One region of the Arthrobacter monumenti genome, then DNA from elsewhere that is predicted to be linked to it. Evidence: riboswitches for the same ligand, from Rfam matches in the RefSeq annotation. Region 1 holds a riboswitch; each other region holds the start of a gene.

Region 1 (7,447 bases):
CGATCCAACCCTACTGAGGCTGAGGGCCTTACGCGCGAGCGGAACACCTTTCTTGCCTGGATGAGATGCGACCATTTTCGAAAGATATTGCTTGTCCGTATATGGCAACTCCCTGCCTTCGAAATATTGCCGGGGAATGCGGATGAGGTGATCAGTGACAGCGGTGAGATCATCGAGGCCGAGCATCTCTGCCAGATCCAGCCAGGTTCGTTGCCGTGTCGTCATGTACGTCCCGTTGATGCAAACGACTTCATTCGGAAGTATGCGGGATAAGTGGCCTATGACGCCCTCGCGGCGAGGCAAACTGGCGCCCAGTTCGCGACTAATATGAAACTTCTCCACCGACTCGGCCCAGGCGGGCAAGGGGAACTGCCACAATCGAGCGGCTGTCAAATGAGAAGCGGCTGTCCGGTCGGTTATGCGGGTGTATGGACGAACCAGTTCGGCATACGGGTCCTCGCCCGATTCACCGCCGGAACCAGAAATGGCGTGCAGGCGGATCCCCCGGCCAGCAATGGTAAACCGGCGGTTCCGCAGTTGATTCCTCGACGCTCCGCGTGCCAAGCCATCACGGACTGTGAATGATTGGGAGTTCAGTGGTTCAGGCAGAGGATCCGGCCGGCGCATTCCGCCAGTATGCAACAGTCGACGAGGCCGTGCAGGAGTTTTCCACAGGTCGCGCCTGCCCTGTCAGCCGGACGCACCACTCAGATCTGGTGAACAGTACGTGTGGGATACGACATCCGGACAGACACATATTGCTCAGTAGGGTTCGGTGCATCCTGGGACGAACACATATTGTGCACCAGAATCCGTCCTACCCGAGTTTGGGCTCCGTCGATGGGCCTACCCATGGTGAGCTATGCGCCGGCGCCGCCCTCGGAATCCGAATCTGCCATGGCCCGGAGGAGCTCGTTCAGTTCGTCCTTCACATACGGATCCTCGGGGTCGTTCGCGTCGAGCTCCTCCTGGATTTCCAGTGCATCCTCGTACCGTCCCATCGCCCGAAGACACCGGCCGACGGTCCATTGAGCAATGTGTTTCTGCGCATCTGTGCCGCATTCATCGGAGGCGATTTTAGCCAGCCGGAAGTGATGCAACGCGGCCCAATGGTCACCGGCGTCATCGAAATGCCAGCCCAGGTTATTGTGCAGGGAGATAGACCATTGGGCGGTACGCGGGTCCTGCGCGTTGTCGGCCAGATCGAGGGCCTTCAGCGTCCAACCTTCGGCGTGCGCGGGATCGGCGATAGCCAGCATGTGCAGGGCATCGACTCCGAGAAATATCAGGTGGTGCAGAGCAGTATGGTTGGCCGCACGCTCAAACAGCGTGGTGGCAAGTGTTTTGTGTCCGTAGGAGTTCAGTATCCGGCCGCGTTCGAGCAGCACGCGTGCCCACACCACCGGCTCCTGGCTCGCGGGCGATTCGGAGACCTCGTCCAGGACTTCCTTCGCTTCATCGAACAACCCCTGCCGGCCCAGCGCCCTGGCGATCTGGGTTGCCAGTTCAGCCTGCTCGACGTCGTCGTACCTGCCGCTGAGCAAGGCCCGTCGAAGCCGGTCTTCGGAGCCAGCCGGGTCGGAAAAATCCCACAGGATATCGAGCAGTTCCTGGGTCAGCATGAGGTATCCCGGGCAAGTCCGCTCCATTTGAGCGATTCGCGGTCTTTACGTGGGAGTGAGGCCACCACCAGATCGTAAGAGTCTTCAATCATGTCCCGGATCATATCCGCTGGCAGTGCTCCGTCGCAGCGCACGCCGTTCCAATGGGTTTTGTTCATGTGGTACGCACCGGTATTTTCCGGATGAGCAGCGCGTAGCTGTTCCGCCAGCGCTGGCTCACACTTCAGGCTCACGCTCAGCCCGGGGGCATCCAAGTCGGCGAGTGCGAACATTTTGGCCGTTCCGCCGGGGGCACGTACCTTGAACACGGACGCGTCCGGTCCGAAGGGAAAATCCTCATAGGCTCCGGGCAATGCCAGACATGCGCTTTTCAAGTCGGCAGCTTCCATATCGAGAGCTTATCGCGGCACTCATTCCGCCGCATCGCGTGGCAAAATGGAGCCACAACAGAAAAAGGAGGGGCCAGTGGCTTCAGCGGCCGAGCAGACCAGGCGGGCTTCAAATTCGCGTCCATTCGAATTGCTTGCCCGGGCGGGATTTATCGTCACCGGCCTGCTGCATCTGGTGATCGGCGCCATCGCCTGGCATATCGCCGTCGGCGGTGCCGGTGAGGCCGACCAGGGCGGCGCCATTGGCAGACTGGCCCAGCAGCCATTCGGCGAAGCGCTGGTATGGGCAGGATTCGTCGGCTGTGTGGCGCTCACCCTCTGGCAGGTCAGCGAAACCGTGTTCCAGGGCATCAGCACAGATCCTCGCGTGCAAAAGAAAAACCGGCTCATCGCCGTCGGACGGGCCATCCTTTTCGCGGCAATGGCTGTCTCCCTGGCACAGTTCGTTCTTGGCGCGCCGAAGGACAGCGGCGAGGCCACGAGCGACTTCAGCGCCGCCTTGATGAAGTCGGAGACCGGGTCGATCCTGCTCATTGCCATCGGGGCGGGCATCATCGGCATGGGCGGCTACTGCGTCTTCAAAGGTGTCAGCCGGAACTTCCTTAAAGACCTCAAAACCACTGGTCCCCACCACATCGGCAAGGCCACCGTCCCGCTTGGCATCACTGGCTACACGGCCAAGGGAGTCGCGCTTGCCGCCGTCGGCCTGCTGTTCATTGTGGCCACTGTCCAGTCCGATCCGCAGGAAGCAACGGGCCTCGACGGAGCCCTCAAAGCACTGGGTGAGCAGCCGTTCGGGCCATATATTCTCGGCCTTGTCGGGATAGGACTGATCTGCTTCGGAATCTACTCGATTGCCCGCGCCAAGTTCGCCAACATGTAAGACGGCCATTGCTGGTGGTCAGCATGCAGGACGGTGGTGGAACGCGCGCCTGCCAGGAACCGCATCGGGAGCACCAGCGCCCTCGCGCGGTCAGAGCCCCAGCCGCGGCGCCTCTATCGCAGGACAAGTATCCATCACGACGTCGAGACCCGCTTCCGCTGCCCGTGCGGCCGCCGCTTCATCTATGACCCCGAGCTGAAGCCACACCGCCTTCGCGCCGACCTCGATTGCCTGGTCCACCACGGCGCCGACCCGCTGGGAATTGACGAAACAGTCGACGACATCGATCCCGCCGGGAATGTCCGCGAGCTTCTTGTAACCCTGTTCGCCATGGACGTCCTCGCCCTTCAGGTTTACCGGGATGATTTCCATCCCCAGATTCCGCTGCAGGAACTTCGACACCCCAACGGCCGGGCGGGCGGGATTAGTGGAAAGCCCGACGACGGCCCACCGCCCCTCCGTCGTCAGTAACCTCTTGATGGTGTCGCGATCATTGGTGTGAGCCATGACTGTTCCTCCTCATCCGCGGAACCGCTGCCCTGATGCGGCCACGGCGTCGCAATATTACGCGCCGGATTTGTCGCCGGGACGCTTTCTCCAGTTTAGTAATAGTCAACCCGTCCCGGGCCGGACACCTGGACCAACTGGAGTATCCATGAGCGAAGATGTGGCAGCGGCCCAGGAGGCGGCGCCCACCCAGGTAACACCTGCCACCGGCCGTTCAGGCACTTCCGCACCGGCGCTGGCCACTCCCTCACCATCCGCGCCTGCATCCTCAGGTCCCGCGCCGTCCTCTCCCTTTCGCATCGCTCCACCCCACGCGCTGCCCATTTCGTTCAAAGCCGTGGACCGGAACTTCGGCACGGGCGATGCCCGCCGGACGGTGTTGCGGGATATTAATTTGGACGTGCACGCCGGCGAGATCGTAGCGATCCTCGGGCCGCGCGGATGCGGCAAATCCACTCTGCTGCGTGCCACCGGCGGTCTCGACACTGCTGGAACCGGAACTGTTTCCATCGGCGGCACCCCGGTTTCCGCCGTCGACAACCGTTGTGCAGTCGCGTCACATGAGGCGCAGCTGTCACCCGAACATACCCTGCAGGCAAACGTGGCGATGGGGCTGCCGATTGGAACCAGCGCCAAGAACGGCAAGGCCAGGGTCGCAGACCTGCTGAAACTGCTGGGACTCGAACAGTTCGCCAAGCACTGGCCCCGCGATGTGCCGGCCGGGCTGGCCCAGCGTGCCGCCTTGGCACGCGCACTGGCACGGAATCCAGGCGTGCTGCTCCTGGATGAGCCTTTCAGCAAGCTCGATGCAAAGACCCGCGCGAAGATGCAGGACCTGCTGCTGGACATTCACCGCGTAGCCCGCACCACCGTCCTGCTCGTGACCGACGTCGTGGACGAGGCGCTGCACCTGGCGGACCGGATCATCGTGCTCGGAAGCCCAAAGGACGGAAACGGCGGCAAGACGGGCGATGGCGGCACAACGGAAACAGGCAACGACGACGGCGCGAAGCCAACCACGGCGGACGGCGCCGGGTACGGCTCGAGCATTGTCCACATGGTCGATGTTCCCGAGGAGCGGCCACGGAACAGCAACTCGTCCGCCTTCGTCCGGGTCCGCGACTCCCTCCTGAATACCATTGGCATTGGCAATCAGCCCCACTAGCCCCGCTGCTCCAACCGGTCCCGCCTGCCCTGCTGCTTCACGTTTCAGTTTATGACGTCCGGAAGTTGATCCCGGCACCCTCTACCCGTCTAAACTTGAATATTGACCATCCCGAGCGGCCGAGAGACCTGGATCGATGAAGCCGCAGCAACCACCTGGTGCCCCATAGAGGCACAGGACGGTGCTACCGCCAGGACCGATGGAGACGACTATGACTATCGAACTGGACGCCGTACCGGCCCACCCATCCCCCAACGGGGAGCCAGACGAATCCGCCCGCATCGCCTACTGGGAGAACGCCGCCCGGAAACTCGACTGGGACGAACCCTGGCACACCGCGCACACGTTTGAGTCCGCGGCTCCCCTCAGCGGCCTCGACTACGACGCTGCCCTTGCCGCTGAGGGCGAAGACCTTGCCCTCAGCGTGCCGAAGATCGAGTGGTTCTCCGGCGGGAAGCTCAACGTCGCCGCGAACTGCGTGGACCGGCACGTCGCTGCCGGGCGCGGCGGCAAGGTCGCGCTGCACTTCGAAGGCGAGCCCGGCGACCGCCGCTCAGTCACGTACGCCGAACTCCAAAAGGAAGTCTCCAAGGCCGCCAACGCGCTGATCCAACTTGGTATCGGCAAGGGTGACCGGGTTGTCATCTACCTGCCGGTCCTGGTCGAAACCGTCGTCATCACCCTCGCCTGCGCGCGGGTCGGCGCGGTCCACTCGCTGGTGTTCGGCGGCTTTTCCGCCGCGGCGCTCCGCTTCCGTGTCGAGGACACCGGCGCGAAGCTGCTCGTCACCACGGACGGGCAGTTCCGGCGCGGCAAGGCTGTGCCGGTGAAGGAGAATGCCGACGCCGCGGTGGCCGGGGACAACGCCGTCGAACACGTCCTGGTCATCCGGCGCACTTCCAAGGCCGGGACCGCGACCTCCGGAAAGGGCCGCCGCTCCAATCAGGAACTGTCCGTTCCGTGGACGACCGGCAGGGATGTCTGGTGGCACGACGTCGTCGATTCCGCTTCCGACGTCCATGAGCCGGAGGCCTTCGACGCCGAGACTCCGCTGTTCATCATGTACACCTCCGGGACCACGGGCAAGCCCAAGGGCCTGGTGCACACCTCCGGCGGTTACCTCACCCAGGCGGCGGCCAGCCACGAACTGCTGTTCAGCAACCCGGACCCGCAGAAGCGCGATGCAGACGTGCATTGGTGCACCGCGGATCTGGCCTGGGTCACCGCCCACACCTACGAAATCTACGGCCCGCTCGCCAACGGTGTCAGCCAGGTGATCTACGAGGGAACCCCGGACACCCCGCATCCCGGCCGGCATCTGGAGATCATCGAGCGCTACGGCGTCACCAGCTACTACACCGCGCCGACGCTGGTCCGTTCGCTGATGGGCTGGTTCCCGGACGGCGTACCCGAGCACTACAACCTCTCCTCCATCCGCGTGCTCGGCACGGTCGGCGAGGCCATCAACCCCCCGGCCTGGCGCTGGTTCCGTGAGAAGTTCGGCCGCGGCGAAGTGCCGGTGGTCGACACGTGGTGGCAGTCCGAAACCGGCGCCACCATCCTCTCGCCCCGGCCTACCGATTCCGGATTCAAGCCTGGCTGCGCCAACCGCGCCTTGCCTGGAGTCAGCACCAGGATTGTCGACGACGGCGGAGCTGAAGTGCCGACCGGCGAGCAGGGCTTCATCGTCGTGGACAAGACCGGACCGGCCATGGCGCGGACCGTCTGGGGTAATCCGCAGCGCTATCTGGACTCGTACTGGCGCCAGTATGCCCGGCAAGGCTGGTTCCTTGCCGGCGACGGCGCAAAGTACGACGACGACGGCGACATCTGGATCCTCGGACGGGTGGACGATGTGCTGAACGTATCGGGCCACCGGCTCTCCACCATCGAGATCGAGTCCGCCCTGGTCTCGTACCCATCGGTTGTCGAGGCGGGCGTGGCGCCCATCGCGGATCCGAAGACGGGCCAGGCGATTGTTGCGTTCGTCGTGCTTGCAGCCAACGCCTCCACTGATTCCCAGGCTGTGACGAACGAGCTCCGTGCCCACGTTGCCCGGGAGATTGGGCCGATTGCCAAGCCGGCCGCCGTCGTCGTCGTGCCTGATGTCCCCAAGACCCGCTCCGGCAAGATCATGCGCCGGCTGCTCACCCAACTGTACGAAGGCGCCGAACTTGGCGACACGACGTCGCTGCAAAACGAACCCTGCATCGACGACATCCAACGGGTGCTCGCCGCAACGGACAAGGAAACACCATGAGCGAGACCCGCACCAACACAGCAACACCAGTAGGAGCAATTAATTGAGCGACCGCACCTTCGGATTCCGCACCCGGGCCCTGCACGCCGGCGGCACTCCCGATGCCACGCACGGTTCACGGGCCGTGCCGATCTACCAGTCGACGTCGTTCGTCTTCAAGGACACCAACGACGCCGCCAACCTGTTCGCCCTGCAGAAGTACGGCAATATCTACTCCCGCATCGGCAACCCCACCGTCGCGGCCTTTGAGGAGCGCATCGCCTCGCTGGAAGGCGGCATCGGAGCTGTTGCGACGGCGTCGGGCATGAGCGCCGAGTTCATCACCTTCGCCGCGCTGGCCGGTGCCGGCGACCACATTGTCGCCGCTTCAGCACTCTATGGGGGCACGGTTACCCAGCTTGACGTGACGCTGCGCCGCTTCGGTATCGAGACCAGCTTTGTCCCCGGAACGGACCCTGCCGACTACGCCGCCGCGGTGCAGGAGAACACTAAGGCGGTCTACGCCGAGGTGATCGCCAACCCCTCGGGCGAAGTCGCGGATATCGCCGGCCTCGCCAAGGTGGCGCACGACGCCGGTGTCCCGCTGATCATCGACGCCACCTTGTCCACGCCTTACCTGGT
Region 2 (7,447 bases), on a different contig from region 1:
GAGCGGCTTTCCGCCGTGCACGCCACGCATTTGACCAGCCGGGATATTGAACTGCTGGGTGCGGCCCGGGCCAATATCGTCATGTGCCCGACGACGGAAGCGGACCTCGCCGACGGGATTGGCCCGGCCTTTAAACTTGCACAAGCGGGGGCCGTGATTTCGCTCGGCACCGACCAGCACGCCGTCGTCGACCCGTTGTTGGAGATGCGCGCGCTGGAACACGGGGAACGGCTGCGCAGCGGTGAGCGCGGCCGCTTCACTCCTGCCGAACTGGTGGAGGCACTCAGCGCAGGTGGGGCACGCAGCCTTTCCGGGACACTCTCCAGGACCGAAACAACACGGCCAAACGACTTCATCCACGTACGTCCGGACAGCATCCGCACGGCCGGCGCCGCGGCCGACCAATTGCCGCTTGCCGCCACGGCCGCCGACGTCGAATCCGTGACCATTGATGGGAAAGTGGTCGCCCGGAATGGAATCCACGAATCGCTGGGAGATCCGGCGCGGCTGCTGTCCGCAGTACTGAAGGAACTGGAGTAGAGAATGAGCCATCTGATCACCAATATCGGCGAACTGATGACCCAGGACGTCGAAGGCACCGTACTTCGGGACGCCGCCGTCGTGATTGAAGGCGAGCGCATCAGCTGGACCGGCCCGGCGGCGGAAGCACCGGCGGCGGACAGCAAAACCGATGCCGGCGGCCGCGCCGTGCTGCCCGGCTGGGTCGATTCGCACAGCCACCTCGTCTTTGCCGGCGACCGGACCGCCGAATTCGAGGCCCGGATGGCTGGCGAAAGCTATCAGGCCGGGGGCATTGCCGTCACTACCGGAGCCACCCGCAACGCCTCCGACGAGGAACTGTCGCGGCTGCTGGCCGGCCGGATTGACGAGGCCGTTTCGCAGGGAACCACTTACCTCGAGACGAAGACCGGGTACGGGCTCAGCGTCGACGACGAAATCCGCAGCGCGCGGATCGCAGCCGAGCAGGTCGATGAAGTGACCTACCTCGGCGCACACCTGGTTCCGGACGGCATGGACCCGCAGGACTACCTCGATCTTGTCTGCGGCCCGATGCTCGACGGCGTCATCCCATACGTCCGCTGGGCAGACGTGTTCTGCGAGCGCGGTGCGTTCGACGCCGAGCAGTCCCGCCGGGTGCTGGAGGCGGCGCGGGATGCAGGGCTGGGTCTTCGGGTGCACGGCAACCAACTGGGGGAGGGGCCGGGAGTGCGGCTCGCCGTCGAAATGGCGGCCGCCAGTGTTGATCACGTGAATTACCTGAACCGGGACGACGTCGACGCCCTTGCCGGAACCTGGGGCACCTGGACTCCGGGCTCGGACAAGTACGGCACGGTCGCCACCTGCCTTCCGGCCTGCGATCTGTCCACCCGGCAGCCGCTGGCACGGGGGCGCGAACTGCTCGACGCCGGAGTCCAGATCGCGCTGGCATCGAACTGCAATCCGGGTACTTCCTACACGTCCTCGATGGCCTACTGCGTGACGACCGCCGTGCTGCAGATGAAGTTGAGTGTGCACGAAGCTGTCCGCGCCGCTACCTACGGGGGAGCGCTGGCGCTGCGGCGCGATACAGGCGAAGACTCGGACGGCCGGCGCGCAGTGGGGAGCATCGCCGTCGGGCACCGCGCCGATCTGCATATGCTCAACGCGCCGTCAGCCACCCACCTGGCGTACCGTCCGGGCATCCCGCTGACCTACGCCGTATGGCGGGCCGGCGAGCAGGTTATTTCCGGCGCCTGATTCGGGGCTGGCCACTTCATCCGCAATCCCATCGGTCATTTCCCATAGGTGCTTCGATGGGGCCATCTCCCACCACCGATTGGCATTCTGACACCCGTTTGGCGGGGCCATTTCCCACGTCCGATTGGTCCGGGGCAGGATAGAGAAATGCCTACGGAAACTCTCCCGCCGGACTACACGGAAACCCGCAGCCGCCGCTGGCTGACGTTTGAAGTGCTCATTGTGCTGGGATTGTCGCTCGGGCAGTCCGCCGTTTACGCCGTCGTCAATTTGTTGGACAAGCTCACCAAGGCCCCGCTGGGCGAACAGACCACGACGATGAACCAGCCCCTCAACGAGCGGCCGTACTTCGATCTGACGTACCAGCTGCTGGACATATTGTTCGCGCTGGTGCCGGTTGCATTGGTGCTGTTCCTGCTGACCGGTGGAGGCAAAACCGCTTTCCGCCGAATGGGATTTACCTTTGCCCGGCCAGTGTGGGATTTTTCGATGGGATTTGGGCTGGCAGTCGTCATTGGCGTGGGAACCATCGGTGTCTATGTCGCCGGACGTGCCTTGGGAATTACGACGGCGATTGTTCCGGCCGCGCTCGATGCTTACTGGTGGACGGTGCCGGTGCTGATTTTGTCCGCCCTTCGGCACGCCATCGTCGAGGAAGTGATTGTCGTGGCCTACCTGCTGGACCGCTTCGCCCGGTTCGGCTGGAGCACTCTGGTAAGCATTCTGGTCAGCTCCCTGATCCGCGGCAGTTACCACCTCTACCAGGGGATCGGACCGTTCATCGGGAACTTCATTATGGGTCTGATTTTCGGTTACTTCTACTCGAGGTACGGCCGGGTGATGCCCCTGGTGATTGCGCACGCCCTTTTGGATATTGGTGCGTTCGTCGGCTTCACCCTCTTCGGCGACGCCCTCGGCTTGGGCTAACTCCGGAGAGGTTGGAGAGGGTCCCGCGCTGAAGGGGACCCCGAACTGGTTGGGTTCCCTGCCCCCGCCCGGTCAGGTAATACCACCTCCGGATCTGCTTCTGCTTCAATCCGGGACATTTAGACATGCGCGCGCATGGCTAATGTCCCAACCTGAAGCCAAGATGTCCTAGCGCCGCTCCTGTCCGGGGGACCAGAGGTGTTTTCGCTTATCCGTTGCCAGTCCTGCTGCCCGCAGCTTCGCCGGAAGATTGGGTGGTGCATCAGGTCCGGCACCCCACACGTCGGACCACAACCACCGGACCATCCCGCGCCCGGTCATCCGCATGGCATCCTCACGGACTTTTTCTGCGTTCAGGATGTCGGATGGCAGATTGCCCTGAAGAAACTCATTACGGGAGTACTTGGCCAGACCGTCGTATTCACCGAGCAGCCGTAACTCCTCCCAGTAGAAGTCACTGATCCCGATCAATGACCCGTCCTCATCCTCGACACGGTACTGCAGCTCCGGCTGAACGAACCCTTCGAGATACATATTGGCTCGACTCGCGGATTCGCCGGGAGAACCTGAGCGTACGTCCGCAAAGCGCATGACGTTTGAAACCCGCTTGAATTTGGTCTTTGAATTCAGTCGTTCCGCGATGGCCATTATTTCGTTCTTACTGAGTGATTCCAACAACTCCTCGCTGTCTGCGTTGAGCACATGATCGGCGGCGGCGACGGCTTGTGGAAACGGAACCGAAAGGGCCAACTCGATGACAGTTTGCGCACGCGTAGTAACCCACAATTCCTTGCGTTGGACCGGTGATTCCAATTCCAGGTCCCGGTGGCTTTGGACGCCTGCGCTCAAACGGCCATGGGTAGACGGTCCAACCTGGACGTGGACATGGTTCTTGGCACCGAAAAACGGAATGCCCCATACCGAAGCTGCCGACTGCCGTGAAAAAATGGGATCGGATGCCGGTCCTTGAGCGACTGCTTCAACTTTCAGACGGTACTGGTCCCACCATGTGAGGTCCTGCCATTCGCGGGCGGGAGCATAGATACCAGGTCTTACCCGGACCAAGACGCCACGCTGCACCTGACGTGCGAGTGATCTTCGATTCTCTCCGGCTCGTTCGTAGTCGCTGACGGATATGAGAGCGTTCGCCATGATTCCAGCGTGCTGTATGGCACCGACCAGCGACAGCGCCATCTTCCTGGACGTGGAAAACCCATCAGTGTCCCGCCTCTGTGGAGGAGAACCGATCAGCGTGGCGGATAACCGGGAGTGCGGACGGGTATCGACTTGGAGCGTGGCGGATCGCTCATGACTAGGGCGTGGCGGACGGGTCCGAACTAGGAGCGTGGCGAACGGTGTAGGTACAACGGTGTAGTACTGAGGTCGGCGACAGGGCCGGTACCGGCGTCACTGGACAGATGAATACACGGTTCTGGAGCCAGAGCGGCGAAAAGCTTCAATCCGGGACAATTCGACATGCGCGCGCCTGTCGAATTGTCCCAAACTGAAGCAAAGGAAGGTGGCGAGGAAGGATCTGCTAGATCTCGACGGTGCCAGTAGGAGTTTCGAACTTCGCGGACATGATGCCCGGAGTACCGTTCGGAGCCATCCACTCGACCTTTACGTCGTCCAGCGGGTTTCCGACGTCGGTCCCGAGCCATTCCGTAACCCGTGCGGCGGAGCCGGCGATGGTCAGGGAGGTCAGCTTCACGTCGTTTTGCCGTGCGTTGGAAGGGTGCAGATCCGGGTCGCCCTCCCACTTAAGCATGTAGGGGACCTGGGGGTCGGCGATCAGACCCTTGATGCCGATCTGCCGCCAGACCAGCTCCCGTCCGTCGGGGAATTTGCGGTTGCCGGGGACGGATTCACGGCCCAGGCGTTGTTCAAACGGAGTCAGGTCATCGACCGCAACGCACCAGCCCATCCAACCGCCGCCGGCTTCCGAGCGGGCCCGGACGGCCTGCCCAAAAGGCGCCTTGTCCGAGGCCGGATGATCCAGCACTTCCACCACTTCGGCATAGTGGCCATCGGTCAGGGGAAAGATCATGTTCCGGGTACCGAAACGAGGATGGACACCACCCTTTACGGCATCTATTCCGAGGGCGTCGGCGACCCTTTCAGCTGTCGCGGCGAGTCCGTCAGGTCCACAGGCATATGAGATGTGATCCAAGCGCATAGTTCATCTTTACACGTTGTGATTCGCGTCTCGACTTAGGCCAACCTAATGCCGGTCCAAGACCCCTCGGCACGTAATTGTTACGCCACTTCATGTCATATTCTTGCCCTCCGCCGATTCATTTCCCACACTTGAATCAGGTCATGAGTGTCAGCAGAGTCTTGTAGACCGCCGGCGTGGTTTAACCGCGCGGACGGGAATGAGATTCAATGCCCCGGCTTGCTGACCGGCAACCCTCCATCCGCGGTGGGGTGCCCCGGGTGAAGACCTGGCATTCAGCCAGAAGGTTGAGTGCAAGCGCGGGTCACATCTCGTGCTGGAATGCACGTTCCAGCCAAGCTCTGTCGGCCCCGATCGACAGGAGTCTTCCATGAGCAATAACTGGTCTTTTGAAACCCGCCAGATCCATGTTGGCCAAGAGCCGGATTCAGCAACAGGCGCACGGGCGCTGCCTATCTACCAAACGACGTCGTTCGTCTTCGACAGCGCGAAGCAGGCCGCCGACCGGTTTGCCCTGGCCGAGCTCGGCCCGATCTACAGCCGGATCGGCAATCCCACCTCTGAAGCAGTCGAGGCACGCATCGCCAGCCTGGAAGGCGGCGTCGGCGCTCTGCTCGTCGCTTCCGGGCAGGCAGCCACCACCTACTCGATTCTCAATGTCGCCGAATCGGGCGATCACATTGTTGCCAGCCCCAGCCTGTACGGCGGCAGCTACAACCTGCTCCAGCACACGCTCCGCAAGCTGGGCATTGAGGTCAGTTTCGTGGCGGATCCGGACAATCTGGACCAGTGGCGCGATGCCGTCCGGCCCAACACGAAGGCGTTCTTCGCCGAGTCGGTCTCGAATCCACGCCAGGACGTGCTCGACATCGAGGGTGTCAGCACGGTCGCGCACCAGGCCGGCGTGCCGCTGATTGTGGACAACACCCTGGCCACGCCGTACCTGATCCGGCCGATCGAGTGGGGCGCCGACGTCGTCGTTCATTCAGCGACCAAATACCTGGGCGGGCACGGCAACGCCATCGCGGGCGTAATTGTCGACGCCGGCAAGTTCGACTACACGCAGGACCCTGAGCGGTTCCCCGGCTTCAACGACCCGGACCCGACCTACAACGGGCTGGTCTTTGGCCGCGACCTCGGCGAAGGCGGAGCGCTCGGCGCCAATCTGTCCTATATTCTCAAGGCGCGGGTGCAGCTGCTGCGCGACCTCGGTTCCGCCGTCGCGCCGATGAACGCGTTCCTGATCGCCCAGGGCCTCGAAACCCTCAGCCTCCGGATCGAGCGGCATGTGGAGAACGGGCAGAAGGTCGCACAGTGGCTTGAGAAGCACGACGCCGTCGAGTCCGTCGCGTACGCAGGCCTGCCTTCCAGCCCGTGGTACGAGCGGGGACGGACCTACAGCCCCAAGGGAATCCCGGCGGTCATCGCTTTCAATATCGACGGCGGGCTGGAAGCCGGCAAGCGCTTCGTCGACGCGCTGGAGCTGCATTCGCACGTGGCCAACATCGGTGACGTCCGGTCGTTGGTCATTCATCCGGCGTCTACCACGCACAGCCAGCTCTCCGATCAGGAGCAGGTCGCCGCCGGTGTTTCACCGGGACTGGTCAGACTGTCGGTGGGGCTTGAGAACATTGAGGACATCCTGGCTGACCTGGATGCCGGCTTCAGGGCGGCCAAGGCAGAGTGAGCACGTCGTCCCAACTGCGAAGGGGATGGAAGGAGCCGGCTCCGTTGGACGGGGCTGGCGCGCCTGCTCATGACCCACTGCACGCAGAAGCGCGCGCAGCGGCAGGTTCGTGGCCGCAGCAGGGTGGACTATGGCTGCTTCCCGACGACGGCGCCCCGGGTTCGGAAACGCCGTCAGCGGAACGCCAACCCAATAAGGCCGCGCCCGACGGCGTTCTGCAGCTGTTGCCGATCGGCACCCTGCCGCTGGAGGCCGGTGGTGAGCTGCCCGGCGTCGTACTCGGTTTCGAAACGTGGGGGACGCTGAATGCCGACGGGTCGAACGCCGTACTGGTGCTGCACGCCCTGACCGGCAGTACGCACGTCAGCCGGGGTTCGTCGAACGAGGACGGCTGGTGGGAACCATTGGTCGGCCCCGGCCGGGCGATCGACACGGACGAGTATTTCGTCGTCGCGCCCAATATCGTAGGCGGTTGTTACGGCAGCACTGGACCGGCCAGTCCTGCCCCCGATGGCCGGCCGTGGGGATCGCGTTTCCCGCTCGTCAGCCTGCGTGATTCCGCCGTCGCCGAAGCACGCCTGGCCGACGCGCTCGGCATTTCCCGCTGGAACACTGTCGTCGGCGGCTCCATGGGCGGCGCCCGTGCTCTGGAATGGGCTGCCATGTTCCCGGACCGGGTCGAACGCTGCATCTGCATCGCAGCCTGCGCGGCAAGCACCGCCGAACAGATAGCGTTTGCACAGGCACAGCTGCTCGCCATCCGCCAGGACCCGCACTTTGCCGGCGGCGATTATTACGACGACGACGGCCCCTCCGCCGGGCTCGGGCTGGCGCGCAGGATCGCCCACATCACCTACCGGTGCGAGCCGGACCTGGATTCCAGGTTTGGCCGGCTGCCG
Region 3 (7,447 bases), on a different contig from region 1:
TCCCGGAGTGTGGGCTTTTCAGCGAACCGGTCAAAGCAAACAGCCCGCATCCTATGGCTTCCACACCATCAGCACGACAACGACCGCCAGGAGCACGGCGGACATTCCCGACGTCGCTGCAATCCGTCCATAACCCATCGGCTTTTCGCCGCCGGCCGGCAACCCGCCGTAGCCAATCGGAAGTTCCTCGGCAGCCCGGCGCATGGTCGGCACGACAACGAATAGATTCAGCATCAGCGCAATGCCGTATACGAGGATCGAGATCAGAATCCACGGCGTCGTTATCGACAGGGCGCCACCGCTCATACCCATAATGGCGAAGCCGAAGAACACTACGATCAGCGACAGCAGGCTGAAGGTCGAGGTCGACTTGGCCAACGATGCCACCTGCCCGCCGCTTTTAGCCCGCAACGCACGCATCGCCGTCATCGGCAGGATCGCCATAGGACCAATCAGAAACACCGCCGTCACCACATGCAGAATGCTGAATAGGATCTCCATAACGGTAGGTTACGCTCCCCGCCCAGGCTCTGCTCAAGATGTCGAAAATGGTCAACGCTAGGATATTCAGCATGACTGAACGACCCGTTGCCCTCATTACCGGCGCTTCGCGTGGAATCGGATTCGCGATTGCCTCCGAACTCGCATCCACCCACCATCTGCTGCTCGGCGGGCGGGACGCGGAGCGGCTGGCAGCTCTGGCGCAGGACTTCCCGTCGGCGGCTCCCTTCGCTGCCGATCTGCGGGACGCCGTCGAAACAGAACGGGCCGTCTCCGGGATCGACAAGCTTGACGTGTTGGTGCATTCGGCTGGAATTCTGAAGATGGGGACCGTTGCGGAACTGAGCGCCGAGGACTGGCGGGAAAGTTTCGAAGTCAACGTCTTCGCCGTTGCGGGCCTTACCCGGTTGTTGCTGCCTGCCTTACGGGCCGCCGGCGGCCAGGTTGTGGCGATCAATTCCGGTTCCGGCTACTCCTCCGGTGCCGGCTCCGCCGTCTACAGTGGTACGAAATTCGCATTGCGTGCCTTCACTGATGCTCTGCGGCAGGAGGAGCGGAGCAACGGCGTCCGGGTCTGTTCCATCCATCCCGGACGTGTTGCCACGGATATGCAGCAGGAACTGCACGACTGGGAGGGCAAGGAGTACAAGTCGGAAGCCTGGATCCAGCCGGACCAGGTCGCCAAAGCCGTGCGCCTCGCCGTCGACACCACTGCCGAATCCGCCGTCGAGTCGCTGAACATCCGCCCCTCCGGAATGGTTTAGCTCCGCCTGCGGCCAATCCATACTCCGGACGACGTCGAATACCTATTAACCGGCCAGGGCATCTAGCCTTCCGGCGACATGGGAATAGGACCTCCCGATCTGATCTGCAAGTTCCAGCAGCAGGTCGAGGCGTTCCTCGGCGATAGCGAAGACGTCCGGAGACATGCACGAAAACGAAGAGAAAACCCCACTAAAGGTTCACGACCACCGAACGGCGTCCAAGTTCGTCCTCTACGAAGACGGGGACGTGGCAGGCTTTGTGCAGTACCAAATGGACGGCGCCGAGATCTCCTTATTGTCCACCGAGATTTCGGATGATTTCCAGGACCGCGGACTTACCACGAAGCTTTTCGACAACATCCTGGCGAATCTGCACCGGCGGCGTTTGGCGGTGTTGCCGCTCTGCCCCGACATCAGAGCGTTCATCTACCAAAATCCGCATTACCACGGCCTCGTACCTGAGGAGCAACGCAAGCGCTTCGGACTTTTCCGGCCCACCGACTCGCTCTCCTGAGGGACTTGGAGGACGAACGTGCTCTGAAGGCAGTGGCTGTGCAGCGCCGTTCGCCTGCACCATGTTGTGACTGATCAGAAGATCGTCTTACCGTAGAACAAGATCCACTATGAAAGCGAGACTTCCATGACCCAGTACGCCGTAACAAACCCAGCCACCGGTGAGGTGCTCGAGACCTACCCCACCGCCACCGACGAGCAGATCCAGCGGGCCATTGCCAGCGCCGATTCCGCGTTCGAGAAGTGGAAGCGCAGCCCGATCCAGGACCGCGTGGAGCTGTTGAACCGGGTCGCAGACATCTACGCCGAGCGCCGCGACGAGCTGGCCTCCATCATCACCCGTGAGATGGGCAAGCCGGTCAAGCAGGCGCAGGGCGAGATCGACATCGTCATCTCCATCTACCGCTACTACGCGGATAACGGCCCCTCCTACCTGGAGGACGAGGAGCTGAATGTTGTCTCTGGCGGGACCGCCGTCGTCGTCAAGGAAGGACTTGGCGCCCTGCTCGGCATCATGCCGTGGAACTTCCCGTACTATCAGGTGGCGCGGTTCGCCGGGCCCAACCTGATGAACGGCAACACCATTATCCTCAAGCACGCCCCGCAGTGCCCGGAATCGGCGCTCGCCATGGAGCAGATCTTCATCGACGCCGGTGCCCCCGAGGGTGCGTACGTGAACGTCTTTGCCAGCAACGACCAGGCGGCGGACATCATCGCCGACCCGCGCGTGCAGGGCGTCTCGCTCACCGGTTCCGAGCGTGCCGGTGCTGCAGTGGCGGAGGTCGCCGGGCGGAACCTGAAGAAGGTTGTGCTCGAACTCGGCGGGTCCGACCCGTTCCTGGTGCTGGACTCGGCCGACCCGAAGAAGGCGGCGAAGCTGGCGATGATCGGGCGCTTCGGCAACACCGGGCAGGCCTGCAACGCCGCGAAGCGGATCATTGTGGACGAGAAGATCTACGACGAGTTCGCCGAACAGTTCACCAACGCCGTCAGCGGCATCGCCGTCGGGGACCCGTCCGAGGACTCCACCTTCGTCGGTCCGCTGTCGTCCGTGGCAGCCCGTGACGGACTGGCCGCCCAGGTCCAGGACGCCATCGACAAGGGCGCCACAGTCCTGGCTGGCGGTGAGCCCATTGAGCGCGACGGCGCCTGGTACCAGCCGACGATCCTGACCGGTGTCACCAAGGAAATGCGTGCCTACACCGAGGAGCTGTTCGGCCCCGTCGCCGTGCTGTACAAGGTGTCCGGGCCGGAGGAGGCCGTGGAGATGGCCAACAACACCGCCTACGGGCTCAGCGCCTCCGTGCAGACCGCCGATCCGGAGCAGGCCAAGGAAATTGCGTCCCGGCTGGAGACCGGAATGGTCTTCATCAACGAACCGGCCGGCACCGCTGCCGAGCTGCCATTTGGCGGCGTGAAGCGTTCCGGCATTGGCCGCGAGCTCGGCAAGTACGGCATGGATGAGTTCGTGAACAAGAAGATGGTGAAGACGGCGGCGAAAAAGAAGTAGCGCCCCGCCCCGCGAAGTATCGCCCGACCCGCGAAGTATCGCCCGACCCGGGAGGGAGCGCCCGAACCGCGACCTTACCCGCGAGGTAGCGGTCGACCCGTGAAATAGTTCCTCGCAACCCGCTACCTCGGCGGGGGAGGGGCTATTTCGGCGTCAGGGCGGGCTCGGATGCCACCGAACCTAGACCTTGACGACCTCGCTCGTCACCGGCGTCGGGTTGCTGAGCAGGTCCAGCACCGGGCAGTGCGCATCGACGGCCTGGCGCAGTTCATCGTACCGTTCGGCCGATTCCGGGCCGCTGATGTTGATCTTCAACCGGACTTCGCTGAAGCCCGGACGTACGGCGTCGTCCTTGCCGAAGATTCCCCGCACGTCCAGATCCCCCTCGGCTTCGATGTCGACCCCATCCACTGTGATGCCGAGCTGGTGCCCGTACAACCGGTAGACCACAACCTGGCAGGAGATCAACGCGCCCAAGGCAACTTCCACCGGGCTCGCCGCTTCGTCATCGCCGGCCAGTCCCGCCGGCTCATCGACGAGAAATTCGTGTTTCCCTGCGCTGATCCGGGTGGCAACCGATCCCACCGCTTCGCCGCTGGCCGTGTAGGTCAGCTTCGCGTTGGAGGCATCGTCGGAAATCCGGCGGTCCCAGAAGTCACCGGCCTCATTCAGCCGGTCTGCGCGGTAAGTGGTTAGGTCTTGAACTGCGGTCTCAGTCATGAGTCCCTCTCGTGTCGTGGCGCATGCCAGGCACGTCGCCATACTTACGCCTCCCGTTTCATCACCGGGCCGGCGTCGAATCGTCACCTGGGGCACCCCGCTACAGCGAGAGGGTTGCCGCCCGACCAGCCAGGGCTTACGGTCGGGACTCTTGATTCTGTTTCGATTCTGCGCGCTCAACGGCGGCGAATTCAACCGGGCGGAGTAACAAAAGGCAACATGGATAACGACGACGGCGGCCGCGCCAAGTGCCCGGACAAGCCGCGTCGCTCGTCAAATTTCCAGATACGCCCGCCGGGGAAGGAATTTAGGCCGGCCCTAGTGACTTACGCACTGTCCCGCTACCCGCCGTCGTCGTCCCGTCCCTGAACTGCTGCAAATTTGGCGGCTGCACGGTTGGTCCGCCAGATCACAAAGGCGCCGGAAGCAGCCACCATCACGATCCCGACGTACGCCGTGGCGGACAGGCTTTGCCCCATCAGCAACGCACCCACCAGCGCGCCGGTCACAGGGTCAATGCTGAACAGCACGCCAACCGTCGCGGCAGAGGTCAGTTGCGCCGCGAACACATCCATGGAGAAGGTGAAAGCCACTCCGAGCAGTCCGCTCAGCGCCAGCAGTCCCCAGTCGGGCGCATCCACGAGCGGGATCTGCGGGACGGAAAAAGGCAGTAGTACGACGGCGGCGACAGACACCGACAGCGCCAACCCCTTGAGCCCGGAGCTGGCTTCCGATGCCGTGCCGATGCGCGCCGACATGACGGTATAGATGGCGAATGCGGCAGCTGCACCCAGCCCGAACAGGTACCCCAGCGCGTCGAAGTTGGCCGCGGGGCCGGCAATTAGCGCCACTCCCACCAGCGCGACGAGCGCAAACATGCCATCCCGGAGCCGGCGCGCTGCGAGCATCGCCACACTGAAGGCACCGAGGAATTCCAGTGTCACCGCGACGCCGAGCGGCAGCCGGCTCAGCGCCAGGTAGAAGAAGACGTTCATTGCCGCCATCGCTATGCCGAAGACCAGGATGCCACTCCAGTCAGCTTTACCCAGGGCGCGGAGATTGGGCCGGGTAATGGCCAGCAGTACGACGGCGGCTATGACCATCCGCAGCCCGGAGACGGCCATTGTGCTGTAGGAGTCGAACAGCGAAAACGACACCATGGATGAAATCTGGATGCCGAGCGATCCCAGCAGCACCGCGAGAGCGGCGATGAGTCCGGTGGACCGGTGCCCCAAACGGGCACGTACGTCCCCGGCCGTTATCATTCGGCCGCGGCGAGCTGCCCGCAGGCGCCGTCGATCTCCTCACCGCGAGTATCGCGCAGCGTGGTCGGGATGCCGGCGGCGATCAACCGGTCGATGAATTCCTGCGCCACGTCTTTCTCCGAAGCCGTCCAGATTGAACCGGGCGTCGGGTTCAGCGGGATCGGGTTCACGTGCACCCAGCCGCGGCCGCGCTTGTTGAGCTTCTTCGCCAGCAGGTCGGCGCGCCAGGCGTGGTCGTTCATATCCTTGATCAAGGCATACTCGATGGAGACCCTGCGTCCGGTGGTGCGGTAGTAGTTGTACGCGGCGTCGATCGCCTCGTCGACCTTCCAGCGGCTGTTGACCGGGATGAGCTCGTCGCGCAACTCGTCGTCCGGAGCATGCAGGGACAGTGCGAACGTGACGGGCAGTTCCTCGGCGGCCAGCTTGTTGATTGCCGGCACGAGTCCCACCGTGGAGATGGTGATGTTCCGCGCGGACATGCCCAGCCCCAGCGGAGCAGGGTCGACCATCCGGCGTACGGCGGTCAGCACGCGCTTGTAGTTGGCCAGCGGTTCGCCCATTCCCATGAAAACGATATTGGTGACCCGCTCGGCGTCGTGCCCGCCGTCGCGGCGCAGCCCACCAAGATCACCGTCGGCGATGGCACGGTTGGCAGCGACAATCTGGTCCACGATTTCCGCGGACGACATATTCCGCGTCAGCCCAGCCTGACCGGTCGCACAGAACGGGCAGTTCATCCCGCAGCCGCACTGCGACGATACGCACAGGGTGATCCGGCCGGGATAACGCATCAACACGGACTCAACCAGGGCGCCGTCGAACAACCGCCAGAGGAACTTGATCGTGTCGCCGTTGTCGGTGGTGAGTTTCTTGACCTGGGTCAGCAGCGGCGGGAACATTGCCGAGGCCAGCTCGTCCCGGCCCTGCAGCGGCAGGTCAGTCATGTGGGCCGGGTCGGTGGTGTAGTGATTGAAGTAATGCGTCGACAGCTGCTTCGCGCGGAACGCGGGGTAGCCCAGCTCGGCAACCTTTGCCTGGCGTTCGGCCATGGTCATGTCCGCCAAGTGCGCGGAAGGCTGCTTCACCCGCGGCGACTTGAACTGCAATTCGGGACGGCCGTCAGGAGCTACGGCCTGCTCCCAGCCCTCGGCGGCAGGGCGGACTTGGGGGCGCGCTTCGGAAGCGGGGGTATTTATGGTAGACATCGCCGTCCATTCTCCCATGACCCGGCCATTATCACATTGTCGGGGTGGACTGGGCGTTGGCAACCCGAACCATAGGTCCCATCACCCTCATGTGATTCGATAGCTCCATGAAACTTGCCACCCTTCGCCGCCCGGCCAACGCAGCTGAGACCTATGCCGCCGTCGTCTCCGGCAACGAAACCGCAGAACTTACCGGATTTGCCGACGTCGGTGCTTTCCTGGCTGCCCCGGCCGCGGTCCGCGATGAAGCCGCCGCATCCGCCAAACCGTCCGGCGATATTGCCGACGCCTCCTTCGCCACACTGATAACGCAACCGTCCAAGGTGTTCTGCATCGGCCTGAACTACCGCAACCACATTCTGGAGACCGGCAACGAGCTGCCCGAGTACCCGACGGTTTTCACCAAGTTTGCGGACTCACTGACCGGCGCCAACGACGACATTGAAATCCCGGACGAGGAACACCGGATCGATTGGGAAGGCGAACTGGCCATCGTGATCGGCAAGGGCGGACGCCGGATTTCCGAGGACAATGCCCCCACCGCCATCGCCGGATACGCCGTATCGAATGACATCTCCATGCGCGGTTGGCAGAGCCGGACCTCGGAGTGGACCCAGGGAAAGTGCTGGGAGGCTTCCACTCCGGTTGGCCCGTATCTGGTGACCCCGGACGAGTTCGACGACGGCGCTACCATCACCACGAAGGTCAACGGCGAGGTGGTGCAGCAGGATTCCACCGGCGACCTCGTTTTCGGCACGGCCGCGCTGGTCTCGTACCTCTCCACCATGGTGACGCTGCGTCCGGGCGACTTGATCCTCACGGGAACGCCGGCGGGTGTGGCGTTGGGGCGCCGAAACGAGCAGGGCCGGCATCCCTGGTTGAAGGCCGGGGACGTAGTGGAAACGGAAATCGCCGGTCTGGGCGCGCAGCGGAACACGTTCGTCTGACGCGACACGGCCGCAGACC

What was found. A riboswitch is a leader RNA that binds a small molecule or an ion and turns the genes downstream of it on or off. The one in region 1 is predicted to bind S-adenosylmethionine.
Region 2: another riboswitch for S-adenosylmethionine. It lies ahead of ACX80B_RS03735 (bifunctional o-acetylhomoserine/o-acetylserine sulfhydrylase); the one in region 1 lies ahead of acs (acetate--CoA ligase).
Region 3: another riboswitch for S-adenosylmethionine. It lies ahead of ACX80B_RS03345 (OsmC family protein); the one in region 1 lies ahead of acs (acetate--CoA ligase).

Annotation. Positions count from the first base shown of each region.
Region 1 is NZ_JBTNCY010000003.1:363,078-370,524, reverse strand. It holds gene ACX80B_RS06530 (hypothetical protein) at 1-564, opposite strand, end outside; gene ACX80B_RS06525 (hypothetical protein) at 861-1,622, opposite strand; gene ACX80B_RS06520 (MmcQ/YjbR family DNA-binding protein) at 1,616-2,011, opposite strand; gene ACX80B_RS06515 (DUF1206 domain-containing protein) at 2,088-2,894, shown strand; gene ACX80B_RS06510 (CoA-binding protein) at 2,985-3,401, opposite strand; gene ACX80B_RS06505 (ABC transporter ATP-binding protein) at 3,550-4,566, shown strand; SAM riboswitch class I at 4,670-4,772, shown strand; gene acs (acetate--CoA ligase) at 4,778-6,826, shown strand; gene ACX80B_RS06495 (O-acetylhomoserine aminocarboxypropyltransferase/cysteine synthase family protein) at 6,870-7,447, shown strand, end outside.
Region 2 is NZ_JBTNCY010000002.1:178,696-186,142, reverse strand. It holds gene ACX80B_RS03760 (formimidoylglutamate deiminase) at 1-540, shown strand, start outside; gene hutI (imidazolonepropionase) at 544-1,758, shown strand; gene ACX80B_RS03750 (CPBP family intramembrane glutamic endopeptidase) at 1,906-2,685, shown strand; gene ACX80B_RS03745 (hypothetical protein) at 2,854-3,837, opposite strand; gene ACX80B_RS03740 (VOC family protein) at 4,223-4,861, opposite strand; SAM riboswitch class IV at 5,001-5,167, shown strand; gene ACX80B_RS03735 (bifunctional o-acetylhomoserine/o-acetylserine sulfhydrylase) at 5,178-6,548, shown strand; gene metX (homoserine O-acetyltransferase MetX) at 6,683-7,447, shown strand, end outside.
Region 3 is NZ_JBTNCY010000002.1:96,371-103,817, reverse strand. It holds gene ACX80B_RS03370 (zinc-dependent alcohol dehydrogenase family protein) at 1-50, opposite strand, end outside; gene ACX80B_RS03365 (DUF2269 family protein) at 52-501, opposite strand; gene ACX80B_RS03360 (SDR family oxidoreductase) at 573-1,265, shown strand; gene ACX80B_RS03355 (GNAT family N-acetyltransferase) at 1,429-1,779, shown strand; gene ACX80B_RS03350 (NAD-dependent succinate-semialdehyde dehydrogenase) at 1,906-3,288, shown strand; gene ACX80B_RS03345 (OsmC family protein) at 3,469-4,008, opposite strand; SAM riboswitch class IV at 4,044-4,165, opposite strand; gene ACX80B_RS03340 (EamA family transporter) at 4,350-5,273, opposite strand; gene rlmN (23S rRNA (adenine(2503)-C(2))-methyltransferase RlmN) at 5,270-6,481, opposite strand; gene ACX80B_RS03330 (fumarylacetoacetate hydrolase family protein) at 6,589-7,428, shown strand.